3 regions of the Flavobacterium lindanitolerans genome follow, and region 2 is predicted to be linked to each of the others. Evidence: riboswitches for the same ligand, from Rfam matches in the RefSeq annotation. Region 2 holds a riboswitch; each other region holds the start of a gene.
The links. A riboswitch is a leader RNA that binds a small molecule or an ion and turns the genes downstream of it on or off. The one in region 2 is predicted to bind S-adenosylmethionine.
Positions count from the first base shown of each region.

Region 1 (2,272 bases), 1.8 Mb from region 2:
CCCACACATCCGAATCCAAATAATCCTATATTTAATTTTTTTCTTGACATTGTTCGTACAATTAATTTTTATGGAATTCAACAGTAGCATTTTCCTTCACAGCATTTTCCAATGCCTGTTTTATGTCGGCAATTAAATCATCAGCATCTTCCAAACCCACAGAAAGTCGGATTAGGCTGTCGGTCACGCCAGACTGGTATCTTTTTTCAGCAGGAATTGATTTATGAGTCATTTCACATGGAAGGCAACACAGGCTTTTCACACCACCTAAACTTTCAGCCAATTGGAATAATTTCGTTCCTGATACAATTCTTGAAGCCAGTTCCTTATCGTCAATAACCAAATCAAAAGTCACAACACCTCCAAAATATTTCTGCTGACTTTTGGCAATTTCATGATTGCGGTGGGTTTTCAAGCCCGGATAATAAACATTACGGACCAGTTTTTCAGTAGTCAGGAATTCGGCAATTTTTTGTGCATTTTCAGCATGCTGCCTGATTCTTAAATTAAGGGTTTCAATACCGCGAATAACCAGCCAGCTGTCAAACGGACCTAAAATAGCACCGGAAGCATTTTGGATGAATTTAATTTTAGCACCTAATTCTTCCGTAGCAGTAATGACCAGACCGGCTATCAGGTCACTGTGCCCTGAAATATATTTTGTAGCACTGTGAACAATTAAGTCGGCACCAAAATCAATTGGTTTTTGGGCGATAGGAGAGGCAAAGGTATTGTCTACGCAGAACAGGATGTTGTTTTCTTTTGCAATTTTCCCAATAGCACGCAAATCTGAAATCTTTAATGTTGGATTGGTCGGAGATTCAATCCATATCAGGGCTGTCTTGTCACTGATGGCCTCAGCAACGTTCTTTGCATCGGTTGCATCAACATACGTTACCTGTATCCCGAATTTTTCATACACATGGGTAAACAGGCGAAAAGCACCTCCGTAAATATCATCTACGGCTATGATTTCGTCTCCGGCCGATAGTAATTTCACTACTGCATCTATCGCAGCTAATCCGCTGGAAAAAGCATAACCGTTGGTTCCGTTCTCCAGTTTGGCTACCAGGTCTTCAAGAACTTTTCGTGTAGGATTATTGCTTCTGGCATAGTCGAAACCTTTGTGAACGCCTGGAGCATCCTGAACAAAAGTAGAAGTCTGGTAAATTGGCACCGAAATGGAACCTGTTAGTTTATCAACCGGAATGTAGTTTAAAATTTGAGTTTGCTCTTTCATCTTGATTCGTTTTTAAGATTTAATATTTTTTCGCTTTTAAAAAAATATTCGAAACCAGATATCGGAAAGGGCATAAAATAAAAATGCTCCTCCGATAAGTCAGAAGAGCAAATAATATCTCGAGTTATTATGTACTATTTTCTAAGCTTATCTTTCCCTGCCAAAGCAAGGGTTGAATGTGGCACCTTATCCTCAAAAGGACAGGTTGCCAAGACGTCATAGGGTCAATTCCCTCGGTCTTTCTGGATAAGAATAATCTTTTAAAGAACTTGGTTGCAAATTTAGAGTATAAATTTTTTAAAAACCTAATAAAAAATAAAATATTTTATATTTAATTGATTTTCAAGGCGTTGAATTAGATGTAAAAGGCTTTAAATAGTCAGCTTTAAAGTGTTTTATAAAATTTCATTTTCGTAAATTTGACATTCATATCTAAAAAATATTGGTTTGAATTCAAAAATAACCCAAATTATTCCCCAGCTACCTTCTTTAGACTTTGAAAAATCCAAACAATTTTATCAGGAAATTTTAGGCGGTAAATTAGTTGGTGAATATGAAGACCTTTTAATTTTTTTATGGGATGATAATGAAATACACCTTTGGAAATGCAATGAAAAAATAGTTCCGGAAAATTCAAGCTGCTACATTCGGGTAAATGATATTGAAGCTGTTTTTGAACGGTATAAAAAAATTCTTGGAGATAAGATAGCACTTAAAAACCAGCCTTGGGGAATGCGGGAATTTTATATTATTGACGATAGCGGCAATTTGTTTAAGTTTGGACAGCCAATTCAATAACTTATGAAAAAAATTACTTTTTTAATAGTCTTGTTGTCAGGTTTCTGGGCTGTGGCTCAGGAAGATGCCTGGGTTTATTTTACAGATAAGCCTGATGCCGCTCACTACATGGCAAACCCGCTGGAGATGCTTTCGCAGCGAGCACTTGACAGAAGAACAAGACAGAATATTGCATTAGACGAAAAGGATGTCCCTATTTCCGTATCGTATATTAATCAGGTGACGGCTTCGGCA
Region 1 is NZ_PJND01000007.1:1,822,296-1,824,567, forward strand. Features, by position in the region: gene B0G92_RS08025 (homoserine dehydrogenase) at 1-50, opposite strand, end outside; gene B0G92_RS08030 (trans-sulfuration enzyme family protein) at 62-1,240, opposite strand; SAM riboswitch class I at 1,385-1,493, opposite strand; gene B0G92_RS08035 (bleomycin resistance protein) at 1,688-2,038, shown strand; gene B0G92_RS08040 (S8 family serine peptidase) at 2,042-2,272, shown strand, end outside.
Region 1: another riboswitch for S-adenosylmethionine. It lies ahead of B0G92_RS08030 (trans-sulfuration enzyme family protein); the one in region 2 lies ahead of B0G92_RS00325 (homocysteine S-methyltransferase family protein).

Region 2 (2,272 bases):
CAATTATAAATCTCAAAAAAAATAAAAATATGAAAGCAATAAATGTTTTAGGATACTCAAGAAATAACGAGCAATTCGTAGTAAAGACACAAAACTCTGATGTCAGAATAAGCAGGAATGAAAAATTTCCGGAACTGGAAGGGCCAAGCCCGTTTGAATATATACTTGCAGGATTCGCAGGATGTGTCAATGCGGTGAGCCAGCAGGTAGCTTCAGAGTTAGGCATCAACCTAAAGTCGTTACAGGTAGAAATAACCGGAGTTATAAGTCAGGAAGAAAGAGTAGGCTTCAGCAAAATCGAAATCGTACTAAAGCCAACAACAGATACTTCGCTTCAGGTACTCCAGAAGTGGTTAAAATTAGTACAGCAAAAAAGTCCGGTTTATGACAACCTGGTCAATTCAACACCGGTCGAGCTGATTTTATACAAAGAATATAATTATGCAGCATAAAGCATAAATCGCATTTGTTTAGTTTGTTTTATTTGTTTGTTTGTTGAAAGACTGCTTTTGATTGCCAGTCAAAAGCAGTTCTTTTAACTAAAAATCTCCAGAACCATGTCAGTTAAAAAAATAAATATCATTCTCTTTGGAATAGAAGAGACAGGGAGTTCCCTCATAACTGAGGTGCTTTCCAATCAGGAATCACTTCTTGAAAATAACAATCTTGATTTAAGATTGCCCGTAATAACCAATTCCACTGTAGCCTTCTTTGAAAAACCAACAGTAAGAAATTCCTGGGAAGCCAATTTTATCCAATTTGCAGTTCCTTTCAAAATAGCAGATATAATTAATTTCGTTCAGGAAAACGAACTCGAAAATCTTATTGCTGTAGATACCTCAAATACAGAAGACATCCTTCCTGATTATTTCGACCTGCTCCAGAATGATTTTGATATCATTAGCGCTAATCCATTGGTGCAGGCATTTTCGGCAGATTTCAAAATGGCATTAAACAATAGTATTAAAAAAACGGAAAAAGATTTTGTCTTCGTAAACCCAAATGAGAAGCATCTTTCCCCAAAACTGCTTGAACAAATCCTAAAGATGGCAGCCAAACAAAATTTTAGGATAGCGGTATAATTTCTGCAAACTATTGCAAAAACCAAACATATTGCATTACTTTGCAGTGTTCTTAAAAATATTGATTGTTATCACGAAAGGCGGAGGGATTAGACCCGATGAAGCCTTAGCAACCCTTTAAGCTTTAAAGAAGGTGCTACATTCTACCATATTATTGGATAGATAACACACGAAAAATCTACTTTTTTTCTCCCTTTTCCTGACAACATATCGATACTTTTTTTCAACCATTCATGGCTTGGGATTGTTTTTTCTATGCCATCGATTTTTGAAAAATACATTAGGACTTTTAGATTCATCAGAATCTTAAATAATCTAATAATAGTAAAAAATGTCAGGCATACAAAAAGCTATCAAAGAAAGAATTCTCATCCTTGACGGAGCAATGGGAACCATGCTCCAGCGGTATAATTTTTCGGAAGAAGATTTCCGTGGTGAAAGATTCAAAGAATTTCCACATCCGCTGAAAGGGAATAACGACCTCCTTTCATTAAGCCAGCCAAAAGCAATACAGGAAGTCCACCGTCAATATTTTGAAGCCGGTGCTGACATCGTAGAAACTAATACCTTTTCAGGAACAACCATAGGTATGGCTGACTATCATTTGGAAGATTTGGTTTATGAGCTAAACTATGAATCGGCAAGACTGGCCAGAGAAATAGCAGATGAGTTTACGGCAAAAAATCCGGATAAACCACGTTTCGTAGCGGGTTCTATAGGACCCACTAACAGAACGGCAAGCATGTCTCCGGATGTAAATGACCCCGGTTTCCGTGCCGTGACCTTTGATGAATTACGCATCGCCTATAAACAGCAGGTCGAAGCCCTGATTGATGGAGGTTCCGATATTCTGCTGGTAGAAACCATATTTGATACTCTGAATGCAAAAGCAGCACTTTTTGCCATCGAAGAAGTCAAAGAAGAAAGAAATATAGATATTCCGGTCATGGTTTCCGGCACGATAACAGATGCTTCAGGAAGAACACTCTCCGGCCAGACCGTAGAAGCATTCCTGATTTCCATTTCTCACATTCCGCTATTGAGCGTAGGATTTAATTGTGCTTTAGGAGCAGACCAGTTAAAACCTTATTTACAACGACTTTCGCATAATACCACATTCAATGTTTCGGCACATCCCAATGCAGGTTTGCCCAATGCTTTCGGGCAATATGACCAGACACCGGAAGCTA
Region 2 is NZ_PJND01000007.1:51,685-53,956, reverse strand. Features, by position in the region: gene B0G92_RS00335 (OsmC family protein) at 30-452, shown strand; gene B0G92_RS00330 (hypothetical protein) at 558-1,082, shown strand; SAM riboswitch class I at 1,148-1,251, shown strand; gene B0G92_RS00325 (homocysteine S-methyltransferase family protein) at 1,414-2,272, shown strand, end outside.

Region 3 (2,272 bases), on a different contig from region 2:
ATGGTAGGGCCATTTATCTTTATTGACCACATGGGACCAACAAAAATGGGACCGGATCATTATATGGATGTAGGCCAGCATCCGCACATTGGATTGGCAACATTGACTTTCTTGCTCGAAGGCGAAGTCATGCATAAGGATAGTATTGGCACTGTACAGAAAATAGCTCCGGGGTCTGTAAACTGGATGATTGCCGGAAATGGTGTAACCCATACCGAAAGAACTCCTGAAGAATTAAGACACGGAAAAGAGTATATGATGCATGGCTACCAAATATGGGTAGCACTGCCAAAAGACAAAGAAGATATGGAGCCGGAATTTCACCATTTTGACAGGAACGATCTGCCACGATGGAAAGACGAAACGGCAGAATTTACATTAGTGGCAGGAAAAGGATACGGTAAAGAATCACCGGTTCCGGTACATTCTGATCTGTTTATGGTCGAAATCAAAACCCAGGATGAATACCTTCTCCATACAGAAGGACAGCTTTTTGGGGAAATTGGAATCTGTGTCGTTGAAGGCGCTGTTCAGGCCTGTGATAATCATGTTGAAAAAGGAAATATGTTGGTGTCAAAATTGGACAATGCCTGTTCCATGACCCTCAAACCAAATACCCATATTATTCTTTTTGGTGGTCAACCGCTTCCTGAAGAGCGATTTATCTATTGGAATTTTGTGTCTTCCAGCAATGAAAAAATTGAAGCGGCAAAAGAACGTTGGAGAAAAAAAGAATTTCCGAAGGTAAAAGACGATAACAGTTATGTTGTCATGCCGGAAGTTTAATTCAAATAAAACAAACCAAAAAGCCTCTCTGTTGAATTGATAATAGAGAGGCTTTGTTTTTACAGATAATTTAATTGCGCGGAAGATTATTAAATATTTGTAAAAACTGCAATTACTGTAAATATAATTTAAAATATGCTTTATATTTGCATCCGTTATCACGAATCTCATAAAGAGATAGCAACCTGCAACAACAAGCAAGGTGCTAAAACGATAAGCCAAATCCTTTGGAAAAAATGTTGCCATTCCACACTTTTTTCGGTTTGCTTTTCGTCGTGAGCTTTATTAATTTTTAAGCAATCGATGATGAAACATCTTATTAAAACTAAAGGTTCTATTGTAGCCTTATTGCCCTTTTTCATTTTTATCTTTACATTCCTTGGTGTCGGAATCCTGCTCAATGACTTTTATGCTTTGCCGTCTCCAATAGCAGTAACTTTTGGGATAATTACAGCCTTTTTACTTTTTAGGGAATCTATTGAGGCAAAAGTTGACACGCTGATAAAAGGCTGCGGAAATAATCAAATCATCACAATGTGTCTTATTTATCTGCTGTCCGGAGCTTTTGCTGTCGTTACTCAGGCAATGGGAGCTGTAGACGCAGTTGTAAATTTAGGAATCAGTACAATAGACACGGAGTATTTCCCATTAGGCATCTTTTTAATAGCCTCATTTTTATCAACTGCCACAGGAACTTCTGTCGGCTCGATAGTAGCCTTAGGACCAATCGCCATCAGCCTGGCTGACAAAAGCGGTGCTTCCATGCCTTTAATTGCCGGGTCATTACTGGGCGGCTCCATGTTGGGAGACAACTTGTCTATTATATCAGACACTACAATTGCTGCCACACAATCGCTTGGATGTGAAATGCGCGATAAATTTAAAGTCAATCTCTTTATAGCGTTACCGGCATCTATTATCACAATACTATTACTTTTCTATCTAGGAGTTAATTCAGAAATAAGTCCGGTAGCTATTGAAAAAGAAAGCTACGAACTCATTACAATACTGCCATATATCCTTGTAATAGGCCTAGCTGTGTCAGGTTTAAATGTTTTTATAACCCTGTTGATTGGGATATTGGTTGCGGGAATTATTGGCTTTTTCCAAAATGATTTCACTGTACTGAGTTTTTTACAGAAAAACTATGAAGGCTTTTTAAGCATGACCGATATATTTCTATTATCAATGCTAACGGGCGGACTGGCCGCCTTAGTTGAAAAAGCGGGAGGCATTGATTATGTTCTGCAAAAGATAAAGTCAAAAATTAAGAGCAAAAAATCAGCACAAATGGGAATAGGTACTTTGGTGAGTTTTACCAACGTGGCTATTGCCAATAACACTGTTTCTATTGTAATTACCGGAGCCATAGCCAAAGAAATTAGTGATGAATATGAACTGAGTCCTAAAAAAACAGCTGCAATTCTCGATATTTTTTCATGTATAGTGCAGGGAATTCTTCCGTATGGAGCACAAGTGCTGTTAA
Region 3 is NZ_PJND01000009.1:69,879-72,150, forward strand. Features, by position in the region: gene B0G92_RS12940 (pirin family protein) at 1-786, shown strand, start outside; SAM-I-IV-variant riboswitch at 937-1,033, shown strand; gene B0G92_RS12945 (Na+/H+ antiporter NhaC family protein) at 1,093-2,272, shown strand, end outside.
Region 3: another riboswitch for S-adenosylmethionine. It lies ahead of B0G92_RS12945 (Na+/H+ antiporter NhaC family protein); the one in region 2 lies ahead of B0G92_RS00325 (homocysteine S-methyltransferase family protein).